Regions from separate parts of the Thalassotalea sp. PS06 genome, predicted to be linked through region 2. Evidence: predicted binding sites of a transcription regulator. Region 2 holds the regulator's gene; the other holds the start of a gene.
What was found. The regulator sigma-54, encoded in region 2, starts transcription at its own class of promoters, with help from an activator protein. The targets are predictions, from matches to a motif close to GTTGGCACGNNNNTNGNNT.
Positions count from the first base shown of each region.

Region 1: the regulator sigma-54 is predicted to act here: its motif matches at 5,042-5,060, upstream of FNC98_RS12590 (PEP-CTERM sorting domain-containing protein).

Region 1 is NZ_CP041638.1:2,843,434-2,854,698, forward strand. Features, by position in the region: gene FNC98_RS12570 (hydrogen peroxide-inducible genes activator) at 1-224, opposite strand, end outside; gene ahpC (alkyl hydroperoxide reductase subunit C) at 372-935, shown strand; gene ahpF (alkyl hydroperoxide reductase subunit F) at 1,016-2,575, shown strand; gene FNC98_RS12585 (MFS transporter) at 2,813-4,114, shown strand; gene FNC98_RS12590 (PEP-CTERM sorting domain-containing protein) at 4,172-4,840, opposite strand; gene FNC98_RS12595 (DUF2061 domain-containing protein) at 5,264-5,506, shown strand; gene FNC98_RS12600 (DUF4250 family protein) at 5,508-5,645, shown strand; gene FNC98_RS12605 (DUF3574 domain-containing protein) at 5,642-6,073, opposite strand; gene FNC98_RS12610 (hypothetical protein) at 6,157-6,759, shown strand; gene arsB (ACR3 family arsenite efflux transporter) at 6,979-7,998, shown strand; gene FNC98_RS12620 (DUF6942 family protein) at 8,181-8,732, opposite strand; gene FNC98_RS12625 (carboxymuconolactone decarboxylase family protein) at 8,818-9,372, opposite strand; gene FNC98_RS12630 (SDR family NAD(P)-dependent oxidoreductase) at 9,391-10,197, opposite strand; gene FNC98_RS12635 (leucyl aminopeptidase family protein) at 10,528-11,265, opposite strand, start outside.
Region 2 is NZ_CP041638.1:549,110-560,374, forward strand. Features, by position in the region: gene pmbA (metalloprotease PmbA) at 1-1,300, shown strand, start outside; gene FNC98_RS02380 (hypothetical protein) at 1,304-1,567, opposite strand; gene mgtE (magnesium transporter) at 1,603-2,964, opposite strand; gene FNC98_RS02390 (HPr family phosphocarrier protein) at 3,111-3,386, opposite strand; gene rapZ (RNase adapter RapZ) at 3,383-4,231, opposite strand; gene ptsN (PTS IIA-like nitrogen regulatory protein PtsN) at 4,242-4,697, opposite strand; gene hpf (ribosome hibernation promoting factor) at 4,710-4,997, opposite strand; gene FNC98_RS02410 (RNA polymerase factor sigma-54) at 5,027-6,496, opposite strand; gene lptB (LPS export ABC transporter ATP-binding protein) at 6,549-7,277, opposite strand; gene lptA (lipopolysaccharide transport periplasmic protein LptA) at 7,279-7,896, opposite strand; gene lptC (LPS export ABC transporter periplasmic protein LptC) at 7,862-8,422, opposite strand; gene kdsC (3-deoxy-manno-octulosonate-8-phosphatase KdsC) at 8,419-8,979, opposite strand; gene FNC98_RS02435 (KpsF/GutQ family sugar-phosphate isomerase) at 8,982-9,956, opposite strand; gene FNC98_RS02440 (calcium/sodium antiporter) at 9,981-10,958, opposite strand; gene FNC98_RS02445 (outer membrane protein OmpK) at 11,230-11,265, shown strand, end outside.

The DNA of each region.
Region 1 (11,265 bases), 1.5 Mb from region 2:
CCAAGCTTTATTTTCCGCGCCTGCTGTAAAATCCCCTTCCCCAGCTCGGTAACAAGAACCTTTTTATTGTCGCGCTCGAAGACGGTTACGCCCAATTGTTTTTCAAGTTCGTTGATAGCGGTACTGAGCGCAGATTGAGACACCGCGCAATGATCGGCAGCCTTTTTAAAGTGCAGGTATTTTTCCACCGCCAGGGCATAGTTAATTTGTTTAAGAGAAATCAAGACTCCACCTTTAGTTCAATAAAACTGATTATTAAATTCTATTTAATTAATTTTATTAATCAACCCCATCCCTTTAATCTTTACCCATCGAGTCGGAACGAGCCGACATTAACGATTAATTCCATCTAGCTAACGAGGAAAACAACAATGGCTAACATTAACCAATCTATCCCTGATTTCAAAGCTGAAGCATTTCACAATGGTGAATTCCGAACCATCACCAGCGATGACGTAAAAGGCAAATGGTCAATCTTTTTATTCTACCCAGCGGACTTCACGTTTGTGTGTCCGACCGAGTTAGAAGATATGGCAAACCAGTATCCTGAGCTTCAGGAATTAGGTGTTGAGGTATACGCGGTCTCTACTGACACTCACTTCTCTCACAAAGCCTGGCACGACACCAGCGACGCTATCGGCAAAATCAAATTCCCGATGCTCGGCGACCAAACCGGTCACATCACCCGTGGCTTTGATGTGATGATCGAAGAAGATCATATGGCAATGCGCGGTACCTTCCTGGCTGACCCTGACGGCATTATTCAGGTAGCAGAAATTCACAACGGTGGTATCGGACGCAGTGCTAAAGACATGGTTCGTAAAGTAAAAGCGGCTCAATATGTGCGTGCTAATGACGGCGAAGTATGTCCGGCAGCCTGGGAACAGGGTGAACAAACATTAACGCCTAGCCTGGACTTAGTTGGCAAAATCTAAACGCCACTATCCGCACATTCATTAGCTAGCGGGCCCGAAAAGCCCGCTTTACCTTTCTACTTTTCCGGGATGTAAAACCTATGCTAAATAACGATATTCTAAATGCTTTAAAGGCTTACACTAAAAACATGGCAAACAGCGTCACTCTGGTTTTGCAGCCGGGTGACCACCCTAAACGTCAGGAATTACAGGATTTCATAGAAAAACTGTGTTCGGTCAGTGATAACTTAAAATGGCGAACGGATACGTTTGACTCTGGGTTAAATAGTCCACTTAGTTTTGCTCTGGAAGTTGACAATGAGCTTAATGGCGTGATTTTTTCAGGCATTCCTGCCGGTCACGAATTTAATTCGTTGATCCTGGCAATACTGCAATCATCAGGCACGTCATTAAAACTTGATAGCAGTTTGCAAAACCTTATCAAATCCGTTTCAGCGCCCCTGCACTTTGAAGTGTTTGTCAGCCTGTCATGTCACAACTGTCCGGATGTCGTTCAGGCATTAAATCAGTTTGCATTATTAAACCCGCATATTAGTAGTGAAATGATCGATGGCGGCTTGTATCCAGAGCTTATCGAAGCGCGCAACATCCAAGGGGTACCGAGTGTTTACCTCAATGGCGAACCGTTTGCCAACGGTAAAGTTGATACCGCAGTGTTGATTGAAAAACTACAACAGCACCTTGGGGACAAGTTGAAATCCCCGGCAAACACCGAGCAGTTACCGACTCAGGACGTAACCGTAATCGGAGGCGGCCCGGCGGGAGTTTCAGCGGCCATTTACAGTGCCCGTAAAGGTTTGAAAGTAACGCTAATCGCCGATCGTATTGGTGGCCAGGTAAAAGACACTGTGGGTATTGAAAACCTGATTTCCGTTTCGCAAACCACAGGGACGGAATTAACAGGCAATCTGATTAGCCACATGAACGATTATGACATTAATCTTAAAGAGCATATTCGCGTCGATAAAATCGAAAAAGGTGATATCAAAACCTTAACGCTCTCAAGCGGTGAAGTGTTAACCACCAAAACTCTGATTATCGCTACTGGCGCCAAGTGGCGTGAGCTGGGTGTTGAAGGCGAAAAAGAAAACATCGGCCAGGGTGTTGCTTATTGTCCGCATTGTGATGGGCCGTTTTTCAAAGGCAAAGATGTCGCCGTAATCGGTGGTGGTAACTCAGGTGTCGAAGCGGCTCTCGATTTAGCGGGCATGGTTAAAAGCGTAACCTTATTTGAATTTTTACCAGAATTGAAAGCCGATAAAGTATTGGTCGAAAAAGCCGAACAACGCGATAACATCACTATCATCAAAAGTGCCAAAACCGAAAAAATACTCAGTGATGGCAGCAAGGTCACCGGTATCCGTTACCAGGATCGCAATAGTGAAGAAATTGTCGATGTCGACCTTGATGGTGTGTTTGTACAAATCGGACTGGTACCGAATTCGGAATTTGTCGATGGTTTAGTCGAGCGCAATGCCTTTGGCGAAATAATCATTGACGAAAAAGGACAAACCTCAGAACCTGGCATTTTCGCCTGTGGAGACGTGACAACCGTACCATACAAGCAAATTGTTATTGCCATGGGAGAAGGTTCAAAAGCGTCGCTATCCGCGTTTGATTACTTGTTGCGCGCAGCGTAGTTTCGCCTGAGGGGCGGTAGTAAGAAGAGGGACTCTAACGAAGGTGGAGTCAAAATGAGATTTTGAAGGTGGAGTTTCAGCGAAGCTGAAAGGGTGGCGTTGCAATGTGATTGTAAGGAAAAAGCCTGTTGCCTACGACGGCGTCTTCACCGACAGCGTCCTCTTACGAAAACAAGCTTAGCTTAACTCTTTAAGCTAAGCTTTAACCTACCGTGCGCTTTTTGCTAACAAATAACAGTGAAATCCTTCCTATCCCTTTATTTTAGTAACCTGCTTCTGGCCATCGGCACAGGTTTGCTGACCACTTACCTGTCGCTTTACCTAACGGTTAATAATGTCGATGCCTTTTGGATTGGCCTGCTAATGAGCAGCTATTATACAGGGTTGTTGGCGGGTTCTAAGTTCGGTTTCCACCTGATAAAACAAGTCGGTCACATTCGTGCCTATGCCGCCAGTACCGGTCTTATTATCGCCTGTTGTGCTTCCCATGCTTTAAGCGACAATATTGTCATCTGGTTGACGGTTCGTTTCGTGTTTGGCCTCGGTATGATGTGTAATTTCATGGTGCTGGAAAGCTGGCTTAATGAACAAGCAGAGCATGAACAGCGTGGCAAAGTTTTTGCGTATTACATGATTACCGCTTATCTGGGAATGGTCATCGGCCAATATACCATTTCATTGTTTCCCGACCTTGGAAGTGAACCTTTGTTGCTGGTGATTATCTGTGTTGCTTTATGCATTATCCCTATTGCAACCACCAAACGAATTCACCCATCTCATCTAAAACCAACGCATTTAACTGTGCTTTCTTTTTGGTCGAAAACGCCTCAGGCATTAACCACGATTTTACTTTCAAGTATGATCATCGCCAGCTTTTACGGCTTATCTCCGGTATTAATGAAAGAATCAGGTTTTAACGCCCAACAAATTGCCTGGTTTATGAGTGCTACCGTATTTGCAGGCTTGTTAGCGCAATGGCCTATGGGGTATTTATCAGATAAATTTTCACGCAGTCGGCTGATCCGCATTAATGTATTTTGTCTGGCGCTAATATGCGGAGCGATGTTCATTCTGCCTTTTAATTTTCTCCATGGCATTATGCTAAGCACCTTATTCGGTCTGTTCGCATTCTCCCTTTATCCGCTAGCCTCTGCACTAGCAAACTCCAGAGTCGGTCAGGATGACAGAGTTGGTGTATCTTCCGCACTACTTGTTACTTTTGGTGTTGGTGCAGGGTTTGGTACTCCTATCATTGCCAGAACTATGGATATATTTGGATATTCGCTGCTTTACGCCATTATGGCGGGCGTAGCCACGTTACTGTTGGTATTGCTGATATCTATGAACACAAGAATTCGTAGCGAAAACCCGAAAAACAGTGAGTTTGTGGTAACCACATCCGATTTAAGTTCATCGCCGCTAGCAGCGACACTCGACCCTAGGATTGATGAAGACATAGCCCATGAGCAATTGTTGGATGATAAAGTAGAGAACAAGGTTAAAGAAGGTGTTAAGGCGGATAACGTACAAAATATGTAAGCAAAATAACAGCTAAGCAGAAGTTGGCTAAGCCAAACTTCTGCAACTGTAATTAGCTTATTTTCGGTACTTGATGAATCTCGCGCCAAGTAAACCAGATAACATTAACAATATAGTTCCGGGTTCTGGGATACCTTGCGGATCTTCTTCAATGAAAAAAGTAATAGACTCCACATAACCGGTAAAATCTGCGGTAGCTGACACGTCGAAGCTCTTCACTAATCCACCATCAGGCAACATGCCTTGTCCAGTGAGTGAAAAGTCTGAAGCATCAACGCTAAAGCCATTTACGGTTACCATACCGTCTGCTAATTCCTGGTGACCGTCACCAACAATCAAACCGTTAAAAGAAATACTGACTAAATTAATAAATTCAATTTCCCCTAAAGAAGGAAATTCAAAAGTCAGGCTTTCACCACCAGCCAAGTTGTCGCCATCAGCACCGTTATACAGACCTAAACCACCGTCTGCTGGATAATCTTGTACTACAATACCACCACCCGTTACCAACAGTTCTACAGTGAAAAACGCCTCTTCGCTAACATAAGTGAACATCAGACCATCACCTTCTCCGTCGATATCAGCCGATACCAAGTCGAAGATAAGCGTTAGCGATCCATCTTCATTTTCAATGAAGTCAGATTGCCCTTCAACGACGGCAGCGTTAGCCCCGCTAAAAGAAAATGCAAGCAAGCCTGCGGTTAAAAATTTAGAAAGAAGTTTCATAGGTTGCCCCTCGATTCATTAGAAGTTACTCGAAAGACATAAATGGAGAATTTTTATTAGTATTGTACGACCAATTACATCTAACACTATTTATTGCAGTTACATCTTCCCCAGTAATAACTGCATGGGGAGCCCTATCTTTTCGTACAAACTGTGCTACCTGGAAAATCTTTATTATCGAAAAGGATGGCACCACAACCGATGCATTTCCCGCGCCAAAATTTAAAGAAATGGGAATTATGCTGATAAACAGGAGGTTATCAGTACATTCGAAAGCGAGCTTAATTACCAATTTTTATTGGAGTAAAGATTCCCGACACAAACTTTTCATGTTCGGTTTATCTGAAGCTCAACATCTTAAAAATTCAATATTGTTTATCCCGCCGTTATACGACAATGAACTTTTGCACTGAGGTTAAATCCATGAAGAAAACCATGAGCTTCGCTATCACTCACTTTACCGTCGCTTTTGCGGTAACGTATTTACTAACTGGAGATTTACTATTAGGTAGTCTGGTGGCCACCATTGAGCCATTGGTAAATACCTGCGCATACCATATCCACGAAAAGGTCTGGTCGACTAAAACTATGAGCAAATCATCAAAGGACACATGTAATGAAGATTCATCAGAATTTGGACATCAATGTACTGTTCAGCCTGCTTAATATGAAAATGAGAAATGAGCAAACGGACTTAACCATGGCCTGCCAGCGTTTGCAGTTAGATGAAACAACCGTAACCGCAAGACTGCAACAGGCCGGTTGCTATTACGATAATGCCCGCAGGCAATTTAAATCGATTTAATCACCTTTAATAAAATGCCACTGTTGCAGGTTGAAAACGGTCACCATAACCGAGTGTTGATTAAACTGCTGACGGTAACTATCAGCGATATTTTTAACCGTCTCTAATTGAGATTTATTAATAATAATCAAAACGACTTTACTGACTTCAGCCTGTCCCTGATAGTAGCCCTTCGCATCAAATAAGGTAAAACCTTCAAAATGCCTGGCTAATTCATGTTTCTCAAACTCCAGCCAACGCTGCTGAGATATCGGTGTTCCGTCATGTTCGGCCATGCCAAAGTAAATCATCACCATTACCTGAGTCGTATTTGGCTGTTCCGTCGTCGTTGCTTGTGGTGCATGATTAACGCTACAACCTGCGGCCATAGCCATAAACCAAAGCGCTAGCACCCACCTAACCAGGCTAGTTTTCGTCGCTATTTCCATTAATTAATTCCTTAAACACAAACTTTTTTGCTTACTCGCTCGACTTTAAAAATAACGTAAATCAACAAACCAAGGAAAATATCATGTTGGTATCAAATAAAATTTTGCTGTCAGTGTTGGCGTCCGCGTCTATTAGCTTTAGTTTAGTCGCAGCAACGTCTGTTTCTGCAGAATCTAAGGTAACATCAGCAATTACTGGCAAAAACCATATTCAGGTTGTCAATCCAGGCAATGACGATAGTAACGAACAGACAATTTTTCATGTAAACGGCAAGACCTTTACCTGGAGAGATTTAACCGCAGAGCAGCAAAATCAGCTGACCTCAATTCAGAATAAGCTGAAGATATCGGAACAAAAACTCAAAAAAGACACCGAAGGGTTTGAAGAAATCGCTCAGCAACTTGAAGTAAAAGCTAAGGAAATCGAAAAAGAAGCGCGAAAAATCGAAACTGTCATGGTTGACGTTGAAATTAAACAGGCAGGTTTTAGTGAGCTGGAAACACTGCAGCAAAAACTTGAGAAAGTCACCAAACAATCAGAAGCGGTGATTCGTAAAAAAGAAAAAGAATTGCGGGCCATTGAAGCGCAACTACCTGAGATAGACAAGAACAATGTCCGTGAGCTCGAAACCCAGGTCAGGGCATATGAAACGGCACTAGTTACAATCGCTGATTCAATCAACTAGGTACTCATTCCTCCAAGTGAAAAATCCGGCTCCCACAATCCCTACATAAGTGAGGTTGTGGGGTCTTTACCCTGGAAACTTCTTTTATAATTTCCATTAGTTTGCTTCACAAGCTTACAGAACTTTTTCCACGTATGCCCGACACCAGTAGCTATCTCCCGACCTAAGCCTCTATAATCTATGCTAATTATTTGCCTAAACAATAGAGAATTATTAGCGATGGGCGTATTTGAGCGTTATTTATCACTTTGGGTTGGGATATGTATAGTCGCCGGTGTGGTTCTTGGAAATCTATTCCCTGGCATCTTTGAAACTCTAGCCTCTTTCGAATTCGCTAATGTCAATTTTGTCGTTGCCATTTTGATATGGGTAATGATTTACCCGATGATGGTGCAAATCGATTTTTCATCTATCAAAGATGTAGGCAAGAAACCTAAGGGCTTGATTCTGACTCTGGTCGTAAATTGGCTTATTAAACCTTTTACGATGGCCGCATTAGGCTGGCTATTTTTCCGGGTAATTTTCGCCGATTTAGTCGACCCGCAATCAGCCAACGAATACATTGCCGGGATGATACTGCTTGGCGTTGCGCCCTGCACGGCGATGGTTTTTGTCTGGAGCCAACTAACCAAAGGAGATGCCAATTACACTCTGGTACAAGTATCGGTTAACGATGTCATCATGGTGTTTGCATTTGCGCCGATAGCAGGGTTTCTGCTTGGTGTAAGCGATATCCAGGTACCATGGGAGACTCTGTTACTGAGCGTGGTGTTATACGTATTAATTCCCCTGGTTGCCGGCATCTGGACCCGGAAAAAACTCGAGGCGAAAAAAAATAAGCACGAGCTGGAACACTTTCTCGAAAAAATTAAACCCTGGTCGATGACGGGACTGCTAGGCACCGTGGTTCTGCTATTTGGCTTTCAGGCGGAAGTGATCACCGAAAAACCACAGATCATTGTGCTTATTGCGATTCCCCTATTAATCCAAACCTATGGCATTTTTTTTATCAGTTATGGCGCTGCCAAAGCGATGAAACTACCTCATAATATTGCTGCGCCCGCCTGCATGATAGGTACATCAAATTTCTTTGAATTAGCCGTTGCTGTTGCCATTTCTCTGTTTGGATTACATTCTGGCGCCGCATTAGCAACCGTGGTTGGTGTGCTGGTAGAAGTTCCCGTGATGCTGTCATTGGTGGCGATAGCGAATAGAACGAGGCATTTGTTTGACAACTAGGTTTAAAAACAGCCCCAGGGTGTTTTTTGCCTTAAGAGGGAAGCTTCGCTGTTGGAGTCAAAATATATTTTGAAGGTGGAGTCGAAGTAAACATCACTTCGATGGTGGAGTCGAGATGAAATACATCTCTATGTAGTATGGTTCTTGCCGTCTGCCGTCTGCCGTCTGCCGTCTGCCGTCTATTATTGCTTTAGATTGCTGATCAATTCACACAGATAAATAATCTTAATATTCGATAACTGCCGATAATCGAAATAGGGACAAACAATCAGGTTTTGGCGTTCACTAATCGCGAATTCTTCATTCAGCCATACCAGATTTGGTATCGCCAATGTTTTCGCGTAGGTTCGCCCCATAACAATACGTATGCTTGAGTCTGGGAATTGCTCAAAGTCCGGTTTTGAAAACACCGGCTTTGAAAATAATAACGACGTTTGGCTTTTTGCTTGTAGTAGTTGCTGATCTCGATAAGCCTGCCAACTTGAGTAATCGCTGGTGACGTTAGCAAAGCAGTTAACGGTGTTGTTGATTCCCGCCAGCGCATAAACTAGCTTGGCATAAACATTAAACACTTTACGCCAGCCATTACCACAAGCCAGGCCTATGGCGGCAATATCGCCATCATGCAGAGCCTGAGTATGATCTAACTCGGGTAATTCCTGGTAGTCAGGTTTATTGGCTATGTACACCTGAAATTGTGCGCCTGCTTGCCCTAATCCGTATTCTTTAAGCACGAGAACTCTGAAACTTAGATAAAATAAAACCGCCAGTTTACGGCAAACCGGCAGTAATTTCAGGAGAAATATGTAGCTTCAGGACTTAGCTTTTTGGATCCCAGGCAAACTGTTGAAATGGCTTATCAACCGGAGTGTCGGCAACATGGTTGGTGTAGTTACTCATCACTTTCATGGCGATACCAAGAATGATTTCGAGCAGCTGTTGCTGAGCATATCCGGCATCATAAAAACGCTTAACTTCATCGTCACTGATATGTCCCCGGTTTCTCACCAGAATCAATACCGTATCCTGCAAGGCCTGCAATTTATCATTCGGCATCGGCTGGCGATTGCGTAAGGCTTCGGTTAAGGCTGGATCAACTTTCATTGAGTGGGCAATACCCGTATGGGCAGGCACACAGTAATGGCATTCATGTTCAACATTGACGGTTTGCCAGACCACAGTAAGCTCTTGGGCATTGAAGGAGGTTTGCTCAAATAAGGTTCCCAGTTGCTGGTAGCCAGCTAAAAGGCTCGATGCTTCGGCCATCACCCCGTGCAGGTTAGGGATCATATGATAAGCCTTGTGCGAATTTTCTAATAAAGGCTTACTCTTATCCGGGGCAGATTCCAGGGTGTGAATGGTGAATTTACTCATTGTATTTCCTATTCGGGTCTAGACAAATCGTGACAGAATTTCATCCATAGTGGCGACCAAGGCGGCGTTTTTATCCGGGTTTTGTGCGTCGCTATGGGGTTTAGCAAATCGACCGCTGTCGTTATCAAAATATTTCCCGGAAGCATCACTAAACTCTGCAGATAAGGCCGCCCGAAAGAGAATATCAGCACCAATAGACAAATCGCCGCCAGCAACACCATAGGCTTCTTTCACCATTTTACTGCCTAAAAACGAGGCGGGATTAACGGCAATGATGGCAGGAGCCTGGTCCCCTAATGTATCGGCCAGGTGTTTCGAAAACATGGTAAGGGCGAGCTTGCTCTGGGCGTAAGCACCATTGTCATCCAAAGTGATATTGCCTTTTAATGCATCAAGATTTACCGATGCTTGTGCCGCAGATGACAAATTCACTACGCGCCCATGACTGTCCATTTTGCTAAGCAACATTTGAGTCAATGCATAGGGTGCCAGAGTATTGACGACGAACCTGACATCGAGGTTATCTGCGGTGAGGGTTTCCGTAGCTTTAAATATCCCGGCGTTATTGATAATCACATCCAGGTGGGAATGATGCTCCGCAACATTATCAGCAAATTCAGCGATATCGCGAAAACTCGATAAATCCGCGACATATACTTCAATGTCAGTGTCCGGGTACTTGCCCTTGAGCTCATTGACCACCTTTGCCAGTTTGGCTTCATTGCGCCCATGCAGCAATAAGTGGTGTCCTGCTGATGCCAGTTTTTCTGCCGTCAGCAATCCAATGCCATCCGTAGCCCCCGTTAACAAGATTATTTTACTCATCGCGTATCTCCGCGTGATGTGTTTTAGAAAAGACTAGCAGATAGGATTTTATCCTGGGTGGCGATCGCGAAAAAGACATCGCGATAAGCTGACAATCAATAATCTGAGCGGAATAAAAATTGCGCTGAAAATTTTATTCCAGGTGACAGCCAAAATTTAAAAAACAAATATTGTCAGGGTGACATGAGGCGACAATCGCGAAAAAGACATCGCGATAGGGTGACGACTAAGGCCCTTCGTTGACACCGTTGACACCGTGGAGAACTTCAGTTCTTCACTGTCACCATGCAGGACTCAATGGTCCTGCACTGACACCTATTAAAGCGCGGACTAGCTAAAACGCGCTTGTAAATAATCAAACACCGCCCGAATACCAAAAGCCTCACCACCTTTCGGACGACCCGGCAATGGACGAATGTTGTAAGCCATTACATCAAAATGACACCAATCAACGTCGGCCGGCAGGAATTTCTGCAAATACAAAGCGGCGGTAATCGCACCACCAAACGGTCCTGCTGCGCAGTTGCTGATATCAGCAATATCGCTATGTAACATGCTCATATACGGTTGATGCAAAGGCATTCTCCATACCGGATCCTGATTGTTCAAACCCGCTTCGGTAATACCTTGCGCGGTTGCATCTTTGGTTGCAAAAAAGCCCGGAAGCTCGGTACCCAATGCAACTCGCATCGCTCCGGTTAAGGTAGCAAAGTCGATAATCAGTTCAGGCTCATCATCAAGCGCTACATCCAGTGCATCACATAACACAAGGCGCCCCTCAGCATCGGTATTATCAATTTCCACAGTTAAGCCATTACGAGTCGTTATAACATCACCTGGACGGAAGGCATTACCGGCAATGGCATTTTCTACCGCTGGGATCAGAACCCGCAAATTGACGTTTAAGTTAAAGGCCATGATCATTCTTGCCAGACCAAGCACATGCGCAGCGCCGCCCATATCCTTTTTCATCAAGCGCATACCAGCAGCGGGTTTGACATCAAGACCGCCACTATCAAAACAAACGCCTTTTCCTACCAGGGTCAATTTCGGAGCATTTTTGTCACC
Region 2 (11,265 bases):
ACAACGCCTCGCGGATGTCCTAGATAAAGCCAAAAAATTAGGCGCGGATGCTGCAGAAGCTTCAATGAGTAAGCAACAGGGATTGAGTGTAGCGACCCGGTTTGGTGAAGTAGAAACGGTCGAGTTTACCAATGATGGGGCGTTAGGTATTACCGTGTATCAACAAGGCCGAAAGGGTTCTGCGTCAACGGCAGATTTATCTGATTCGGCTCTTGAACAGGCGGTTCAGGCGGCAATCGAAATTGCTAAATATACATCGGTAGATCCTTGTTCAGGGTTGGCTGATGCCGAGCTTCTGGAATATCAGCCAGCAGATTTAGACCTATACCATCCCCATGCCTTTACATCTGAACAAGCGATTGATATCGCCAAAGAAACCGAAATGACGGCGTTACAATTGGATACAAGGCTGACCAACTCTGACGGCGCTAACTTTGCTAGCTATGAGGGCTTCAAGGTTTATGGTAATACCCATGGACAATTAGTTAGTTATCCGAGCAGCCGCCATTCACTGAGCTGTATGCTGATTGCCAGTGAAGGTGACGAAATGCAGCGAGATTACGCCTACAGTGTAAGTCGTGATTATCAACAATTATGGTCGCCAAAGCGGGTTGGAGAGTTGGCAGCAAAGGAAACACTTAATCGCCTCGGTACCCGAAAGATTGCTACCCAAAAAGTGCCAGTATTATTCCGTGCAGATATAGCCAATGGGTTATTTGGACATTTAATCGCGGCAATCAGTGGCGGCAATTTATATCGTAAATCGTCATTTTTACTGGACGCGCTGGGCGAGGAAGTATTCCCATCGCACCTGAATGTCGTCGAGCGCCCACATATCCTCAAAGGATTGGCGAGTAGCAGCTTTGATTCTGAAGGGGTAAAAACCGCTGATATGGAAATCATCAACGATGGGGTATTACAAAACTTTCTGTTAACCAGTTATTCAGCACGTAAACTACAACGCCAGACCAATGGTCACGCTGGTGGCATCCATAACTGGCAAATATCGGCCAATGGTGGTGATTTTGATGCCATGTTAAAACAATTGGGAACTGGGTTATTGGTTACCGAGCTGATGGGACAAGGGGTGAATATCGTTAATGGTGATTATTCACGAGGTGCTGCTGGATTTTGGGTAGAAAATGGTGGAATTGCCTACCCGGTCGCGGAAGTCACGATCGCCGGAAACCTCAAAGATATGTTCAAAGGCTTGGTGTCAACTGGTAGCGATTTTGATGAGCGAGGCTCAATCAGAACCGGTTCGGTATTAATTGAACAGATGCAGGTATCCGGTCAATAGCGTTTATAGTAATTCAGAAATTACAATAATAAGCCCGGTAAGCAAAAGCAAAGCTAAACCCGAAAAGGTTAGTTTTGCCGGATATCGGGCATCGCGCCAGTGTAATGCGCAATAAACAATGGCTGGAATAATTAAAAAATTCAGCCAGCCAAACACATAGTGCTTTTTACCAAGGGCGTCAATTGCACTGAACAGACCGCCAACGATTAATAACATTAATCCTACTGCGCCCAGGCACAGAATCGTTACTGATAACCACAAAGCCACGTTAACTACTTTCCTTCATTGGCAATAATTGTTTGTTACTGGCCGAGCAACAAGGTTGCTGTGCCAAGAAATGCAAAGATACCGACCACATCAGTGACGGTGGTGAGAATCACACTTCCAGCTAATGCTGGATCGATATTCATTCGTTTTAATAGAATAGGTACACTTACGCCCGCTACCCCGGCAGCCGTCAGGTTCATTAGCATAGCAAAGGCAATGATCCCGCCGAGCATTAAATCCTGTTTCCAAATAGCGACAATGCCGGCTACCAGAATCGCCCAGATTAGACCGTTAAGAAAACCAATCGCCAGCTCTTTGGTAAATATACTGCGGGCGTTGCTGTCACTGATATGGCCGAGTGCCATACCACGAATCACCAGGGTTAACGTCTGTCCACCGGCGACACCGCCCATGCTAGGTACAAGGGTGTTAAGTACTGCGAGAATCGCCATTTGTGCCAATATCCCCTCGAACATTGAAGACACGGCGACAGCCATTAAGGCCGTAACCAGATTGACGCCAAGCCATACAGAACGCTGCCTGGTACTCTTGAAAACCGGTGCAAAGGTATCTGCCTCATCGTCTAGACCGGCCATGCTCAACATCGAGTGTTCGGCGTCCTCACGAATAATATCAATGACATCATCAATGGTGATACGGCCAAGCAAATGACCTTCTTCGTCTAGAACAGGGGCTGAAAACCAATCGTACCGTTCAAACAATGTCGCCACTTCGGTATCGGACATGTTTACCTGCACCGGAACCGTATTGTAGTCGGTGATATCGGCAATGGTTTGCTCCGGGCGAGCTGTCACCAAGTCGGCTAAGGAAACCGAGCCGATAAACTTATCGTTTCTTGATACCACGTAAAAGGAATCTGTCGCTTCTGGTAATTCACCTTTTAAGCGCAGATAACGAAGAATTACGTCAATGGTGACATCCGGGCGCAGGGTAATGGTATCGGTATTCATGATACCGCCGGCGGTATCCTCATCGTAGGATAATGCCTGCTCAACCCGGGCTCGATCCTGGGAATCCATTGAGCGCAAAACTTCCTGATAAACCGCATCGGGTAAGGTGCGTAAAACCTCGGCTAAGTCATCGATGTCCATGCCTTCGGCAACGGCGGCGACCTTTTCCGGGTCCATGCTTTTGAGAATGCCTTTACGAACTTCTTCAGAAAGTTCTTCGAGGATTTCACCGTGTAAATCAGGATCGACTAATTGCCAAAGCAGGTTACGGGATTTTGATGTCGAGGATTCCAGTAACAGAGCAATATCGTAAGGAGGCATAGTCTGAAACATTTTTCGGACGTAAACGAACATACCACTTTGTAGAGCGGTATTGATTTCCAAAAAACGTTGTTGACTAATTTCTTGCTCTGAAGTTTCTGGCATGAATCACCCTGAGCTGCGGTCTAACTTGTTGCTTTTCTGCGCAAAAGCGATCGATTAAAAATCTTAATGATTTTATTTAGTTGGTTAGGGCAAGTGTATCTTATGTTAACGAGATGTTCAGCTATTTTATGGTCGGAGCGGAATTTTTATTCCGGTTCGTCAAAACGATCGCTAAATAGCTGACAAACAGCCTGTAATGCTGCCTCTGCATCGTCACCTTCCGCAGTTACTAATACTTCTTTACCCTGGCTGCCGGTTAGCAGCATTAACGCCATTATCGAGTCGGCCTGAGCGTGTTTATCACCGAGTTGTAAGGTAATCGCAGCGCTAAACTTTTGGGTGAGTTTAGCTAGCTTCGTTGCTGCCCTTGCATGTAAACCCAGCTTGTTAACTATGGTGACTTTCTGCTGATATTTACTCATTTTTCATTGAGATCCCGGTGCCGTATTTGCACATCATTTTCCTGCTTATCAAAATGCTTGGCGAGGGTTTCGGCAATATAAACACTGCGATGCTGTCCACCGGTACAACCGATGGCAATAGTGAGGTAACTGCGGTTGTTACGCTCCAGATGCGGTAACCAGGTCATCAGGAAACTATTGATTTGCCATATGAACTTGGTGACGATCGGTTGACTGGCAAAGAAATCTTTTACTTCCTGATCTGCGCCGGTTTTATGCTTGAGGTCTTGTTCCCAAAATGGGTTAGGCAGGAATCGCCCATCGAAGACAAAATCGGCATCATTAGGTACACCGTTTTTAAAACCAAAGGATTCAAAGACAATAACCATATTTCCGGTCTTTGAACCAAGCACCCGCTCGCGAACAATATCTGCAAGTTGATGGGGGGTAAGCATTGAGGTATCAATATACAGATCGGTGCGTTCGGCGACAGGTTCGAGAAGGGTTTTCTCCATTTCAATCGCCTGATCAAGAGCCATATCTTTCTTGATCAATGGATGTAGGCGGCGGGTTTCGCTATAGCGGCGAATCAATTCATCATCATCGGCGTCGAGATAAAGGACGTTGAGTTCAACGGTATTTGGCAGGTAATTGATAATTTCCCGGGCGTCTTCTGGGTTACTTGGTAAGTTACGCACATCGAGAGACACCGCTACTTTATCGTAATCGTTGATTACCGTATGGGTTAATGCCGGTAACAGGTTTACCGGTATATTATCGACACAGTAATAACCAAGATCTTCAAGTACTCGCAATGCAACGGACTTACCTGAACCTGAACGGCCACTGACGATTAGCAATTTCATTGAAGCTTCCTTAGTCTTCCTGACCCGTGGCTATCTTAAATAATTGCTCGGAGCTTTTACACCGACGCAAGCGCTTAGCATTGCTTTTATCCCCAAGAAAAGCAGCAATGGCTGCCAGGGTTTGCAAATGTTGCTGGCAATGGTCTTCGGGAACGAAAAGCGCAAAGAAAATATCTACAGGTTGGTCGTCAATTGCATCAAACGAAACCGGTTTTTCGGTCGTCACTAAAACGGCAATGATTTGCTGATGCTGCTGTAAGCGCCCATGGGGAATTGCGATACCTTTACCAATACCTGTACTGGACAGCTTTTCCCGGGCAACCAAGGCGTTTAATAATTCTTTTTCCGTGGCATTTTTAAACGCATTTGCCGCGATTCGACTAATTTGTTGTAGCACACCCTTTTTACTGGTTCCCGGTACTGCACACACAGTACAGTCCGGGGATAATAATTGTTCTAATTTCATTGGGTTATATAGTTAATGTTTCGATATTTTTTCTTTGTGTTTAATCACTTGCCGATCGAGTTTGTCGATTAAGCTATCTATCGCGGCATACATATCCTGATGTTCTGAGGAAGCGTGGATTTCGCCACCATTTACATTGACGGTGGCTTCGGCAATTTGCTGGAGTTTTTCGACGGTCAGTACCACATAGACATTATTTATGTGGTCAAAATGTCGCTCTAGCTTTTCAAATTTACTATCCACAAATCCTTTTAAAGAGTCCGTAATCTCAACATGGTGACCTGACAAATTAATTTGCATTTTTCGGCTCCTCAGAACGGTTTTGGCTGTTAAAGTAAGCTCTTCCTCTGATTTGAGGGCGGGATTGCCAAGGATTCCCGATATTTAGCAATAGTTCGACGGGCGACATTAATGCCTTGATCGGCAAGAAGGTCGGCAATTTTACTATCGCTTAGTGGCTTACTTGGTATTTCTGCATCCACCATTTTTTTAATCAGTGCCCTGATCGCAGTGGATGAACATTCGCCGCCATTTTCAGTACTGACATGGCTGGAGAAGAAATATTTTAATTCGAAAATGCCCCGTGGGGTGTGCATGTATTTTTGAGTGGTAACCCGGGAAATGGTTGATTCGTGCATATCAACGGCTTCGGCGATGTCATTCAGGACCATAGGGCGCATGGCCTCTGGACCATATTCAAAAAATGCCTGTTGTTGCTGAACGATACAATTGGAGACTTTCAGCAAGGTATCATTACGTGATTCCAGGCTTTTGATGAACCATTTCGCTTCTTGTAAATGAGAACGAATAAATTGACTATCACTGGAAGATGTTGAGCGGGCAAGGGCTGCATATTGGTTATTGATTGCCAGTTTTGGCGCACTGTCAGCGTTTAGCTCTACCACCCAGCGGCCACCTTTTTTAAACACGCTAACATCTGGGATAACATATTGGTCGTCACTTTCATTAATGACATCACCCGGCCGCGGGTTTAAAGAATGGATTAGACGCATGGTCTCTTTGAGTTGTGGCTCTTTGAGCTTGGTTTTGCGCATGATTTGTCGAAAATCGCGTATCGCCAATAAATCGATATACTTATCGATTAGCATTTTCGCTTCTTCCAGATAAGGGGTATCTTTGGCAAATTGATTCAACTGGATAATCAGGCACTCTGCAATTGAGCGAGCCCCAACACCGATAGGATCAAACATATTGATACGTTTAAGTACCGCCTCAACTTCATCAAGCTCGACCTCATCATTGCCCAGGCTTTCTAATACATCTTCACTGCTGATGGTCAAATAACCTTTATCGTCAATGGCATCAATGATGGCAATGGCGATGGATTTATCGGTTTCAGAAAATGGGGTTAGTTCCATTTGCCACAGCAGGTGGTCTTGAATTGAATCTTTGGTCTCACCCTGAAAAACGTAACTGTCATCTGCAGGCTGGGAACTTGCGGACGAAACCGAGGCACTATAAGAATCTTCCCATTGTGAATCGGTAGGTAATTCTTCAGGGATATTGTCGGTTTTCAGGGCATCACTGGTAGAGATTTCGTCGCCTTCGCCATTGACGTTACTGCTTGCTTCAAGCGAGTCAAGATTATTTGTTTCAGAATTGTCACTGTCAGCATTCAGGCTTGATTCGTCGACTTCCAGCAACGGGTTGCTATCCAGGGCTTCCTGGATTTCCTGTTGCAGGTCAAGCGTCGATAGTTGCAGCAACTTGATCGCTTGCTGCAACTGCGGCGTCATGGTTAAGTGTTGCCCCATTCGGAGCTGGAGACTGGGTCTCATCTGAGTCTACTTACTTCTTCCAATAATCAAAATTTATGTCTTCCGTATTTAACTATAGCGTGAATTTCTCACCTAGATAGACATCGCGTACTTGCTGGTTACTCAATACTTGTTCGGCGTTTCCTTCGGCGATCAATTCGCCGCGACTAACAATATAAGCATGTTCGCAAACATCGAGAGTTTCACGGACGTTATGGTCAGTAATGAGTACACCAATACCGCGTTGCTTTAAGTGCAGAATAATTTTCTTGATATCGCTAACGGAGATAGGGTCGACACCCGCAAAGGGTTCGTCCAGGAGAATAAAGTGCGGGTCAGCCGCTAAAGCTCGCGCAATTTCTACGCGTCTACGTTCCCCGCCAGACAAACTTTGCCCTGTATTATCAATAATATGACCTATATTAAACTCTTCAACCAGGCTTTCCAGTTTTTCTTCACGACCATCATTATCTAAATCTTTTCGAGTCTGTAATATTGCCATGATGTTGTCGCGCACCGAGAGTTTGCGAAAAATTGATGCTTCCTGGGGCAGGTAACCTATACCTTGCCGCGCTCTTTCATGCATCGGCAAAAGTGTCAGGTCTTCCTCATCGAGAGTAACGGAACCGGAATCACTGGGAACCAGACCTACAATCATATAGAACGACGTTGTTTTTCCGGCACCATTTGGACCAAGCAATCCAACCACCTGGCCGGCACTCACCGCGAGGCTCACATCTTTAACCACCTGACGATTTTTATAGGATTTTGCCAGGTGACGGGCTTCTAAACGATTTGCCACGCTATTGCTCCTCACCTGACTCAGTGTTCTGCTGTTGTTCTTCGTTCTGCTCTGGCTGTTGCTGTTCATCTTCAGGTTGTTGTTCGCTACCTGACTTTTGCGGCTCGTCCTTTTTCTCTGGTTGCAAAATGGTGGTCACCGTATCATCAAGACTTTCTGCTGTGAGTTGTTCTGTCACCATGTTGTAGGTAATGATGTCACCTTGAACCATGCTGCCTTCCTGGCTCACTTTAGCATTACCTTTGATAACCAGGGTATTGGTGCTGGGTGTATAGGTAATTTCCTCCGCTTCGATTTCGATCAGTTTGCCGTCATCCAGACGCTGACTAAAGCGGGTTGGTTCACCCTTGGCCTGATAACTTTTATTCTGCGTTTTCGGGTCGTTGACAACCTGAACAACGTCAGCGGTAATGGTAAGGCTACCCTGGGTTATTTTTACATCATCGAGGTACCTAGCGATTTTATTCTTCAAATCGCTGGCCTGACGTTTGGCCTGAATTACCACTTCCTGTTCAAAGTCGGATTGCGCACCGTGTGCTGAAGGCATCAGCACAACAAGGGATAATAACAGGGACCAAAGTGGTTTATTGATTCTTGTAGATGGTTTGTACATGTTCATTTATTGTCATCTTTGTCGTGTCGATATCGACGAACAGTCCGGACCCATACATAGTAAAATCACGACCTTTGATCATGATGGTCTGATCCGAGCTAATAGTATTGTTAATTAAATCTAACTGTAACGCTTTTGAGTGGATTTCTGAAATAAAGTTGTCACCCTGGTCGGCAACCGCTCTGACCCGGCGTTGAAGCAGCAATTCCTGATTGGAGATTAACTTACCTTCAATTGCAGAAATATTCCAAGGTGTCGTGCCATCATTTGGATATAAGGTATAAGAAGGATGCTTAAACAAAGTCTCTTCGCTGTTGGCGTAATGACTCATTTGCTCCGCATAAATGGTATGACTCAGGTTACCATCACTATCAAACTTACTGGTCTGTAAATCATTAGCGATAAAATCGGGCTTTTCTTCATCAGTTGCCAATAGAGCATCAAGCATATTGGCGTTTTGCCATTGCATATATCCGTAAATACCCAGGGCGATCACGAAAATTAATGTTGAAATGGCGTGTGTACGGGTCATTGACTTTTTCCTATCACCGAAGCACTTACCCCTTTTGCCTGGATGATTAAATCACAAAGCTCGCGGACAGCGCCGCACCCACCATTTAAAAAGGTGATGTAGTTAGCGTGCTGACTCACCAGTGGGTGGGCATCGCTAACCGCAACGCCTAGCGCCGCTTCGATAATGCAAGGCATATCTGGAACATCATCACCGATGTATGCGACTTGATCCATGGATACCTTACAGGTTTCCATAATTTTCTTCATCGCCGGAAGCTTATCTTCTTCTCCCTGTACCAGATGTTTTACGCCCAAGTTGGTCATACGATTGGTTACGATATTTGAAGTTCGTCCAGTGATTATAGCAACTTCAACCCCGGCTTTTTGCAATGCTTTGATACCAAACCCGTCTTTGGTATTGAAGCATTTCAGTTCTTCGCCGTCATTACCTAAATAAATGCGTCCATCGGAAAAAACGCCGTCTACATCGCACACCAGCAATTTGATCTTACTGGCAATCTTTAAAATTCTGCTTTCAACCGGTCCATATAAGGTATCGGTTTGCGATCCAGCCATGTTTACAAAACTCCTGCTTTTAAAATATCGTGCATGTTCATTGCACCTGTTGGACGCTGTTGCTCATCGACAATGATTAAGCCATTGATTCTTTTATCTTCCATCATTTTCAACGCCTGAGCGGCAAGCATATCCTGTTTAGCAACAATTGGATTTTTAGTCATTACCTCAACGATGGTATCGGAATGGATGTTTACATCGGTTTCGAGAATACGCCGCAAATCACCATCTGTAAATAAACCAACCAGAACCCCTTCGGAATTTATTATCGCGGTCATGCCCAGACCTTTTTCTGACATTTCCAATAATGCTTCCTTGATACTTGCTTGTTCTCGAACAACCGGTAACCGCTCTTTGGTATGCATGATATCGATTAAGCGTAATAATAACCGTTTCCCTAAACTGCCACCTGGGTGGGATAAGGCGAAATCGTCAGCGCTGAATCCTTTAGCATTTAATAGTGCTACCGCTATAGCATCGCCCATTACTAATGTCGCCGTGGTACTCGAAGTCGGCGCCAATCCGAGCGGACAAGCTTCTTTAGGTACGCTGATACAGATATGCTCGTCTGCAAGGGTTGCCAAAGTTGACGAAGGATTAGACGTCATGGCAATGATATTACAGCCAATACGTTTTAATACCGGCATTATTGCCAGCACTTCATTAGTGCGCCCAGAATTGGAGATCGCCAACACCACGTCGTCACTGGTTATCATCCCCAGGTCACCATGACTGGCTTCACCCGGGTGTACAAAAAATGCCGGAGTGCCTGTGCTCGCCAACGTCGCGGCAATTTTGCCACCAATGTGCCCGGATTTACCCATGCCAATAACGATAACCCGCCCGCGGGTTTTAAAAATCAACTGGCAGGCATTGGCGAAACGCTCGTCAATGTATTGATCCAGGTTAGCAACGGCCTCTTGCTCTATGGCAATGACCTGCTTTGCGAGCTCAATAAATTCGTTATTAGACGTCATATGGATTCCTTATTCGGCCATTATCTATGCCATCTGGGAAAAAATCAGATATTGATAGAATATAAACGCGGCAACTAGTATACCGCCTTCAATGCGTCGAATAACAAATTTACCCTTTAAACTGAAACAAAGGAAGAATAAAAGTAGGGTAAGCCCCATCATATAAGGTACATCGCGACTGGCAACCTGTGGATCTACATCACCTGGTGAGAGGAGTCCAGGAATTGCCAGTACGGCGAGAATATTAAAGATATTTGAACCAATGATATTGCCTAGTGCCAGGTCATCCTCTTTCTTGATGATACTGACGACACTAGCCGCTAATTCAGGCAAACTGGTGCCAATAGCGATGATGGTCAAGCCGATGACCAAATCACTAACGCCAAAATCCTTGGCGATACTAGTGGCCGAATCTACCAGAAAGTTTGCGCTCAAGGGGAGCAATGTCATCCCAAGGATAAGCCAGAACAAAGCTGCCATCGTGCCAACGTCTTCGGGTATTTCCGAAACTGCGTCAGCTAGCATTGGATCTTTGTCTCGCTCTTCTTTGCTCTGACGCAAGGAAATGATTACCAACACGGTGATAAACAGAATGAACCCTATCAATAGTGCCAGACCCTCAGCAAAACTGAAATAAAGGTTATAAAGCATCACGCTGGCGAAAAAGGTAACGATAAGTAGGAGCGGGATTTCTCGTTTTAGGGTTGAAGAAGAAACCAGAAGAGGTTTACATATTGCGGTTATACCCAATACCAATGCGATATTGGTAATATTCGAACCAATGGCGTTACCTATTGCGGTATCCGGTGCTCCCTGCAGGGCTGCCGTTGCCGCTACAACCATTTCCGGAGCGGAAGAGCCCATTGCCACAATGGTTAAGCCGATAATCATCGGCGCGATTCCTAAATTTCTGGCGACCGAAGCTGCGCCATAGACAAACTTATCAGCACTCCAGACCAGAATAGCCAGTGAGATAATTAATATTAGTATTTCTGTGAACATTCAGTACTCCATATTCGCTGTCTAAATTGTCGCTTGTCAGCATCAAAATGAAAAGCATAAACCGGGTAAAATTCACAAAAATCATATCAGAACGACAAAATGTACATGTTTTGACCAATAAGGCATTGACCTAAGGTAAGATTTTTCGTAATTGCAGCTAGTATTAGCGAATGGATAGTTGTAAATACGGCCGCACTATATTTAACCGCCGTGGTATCCGTTTAATAATCAATAAATCAACGCTTTAATCATTCGATATCCAGGGTGCTCAATGCGAAAAACGCTTATCTTACTGACAACACTTGCG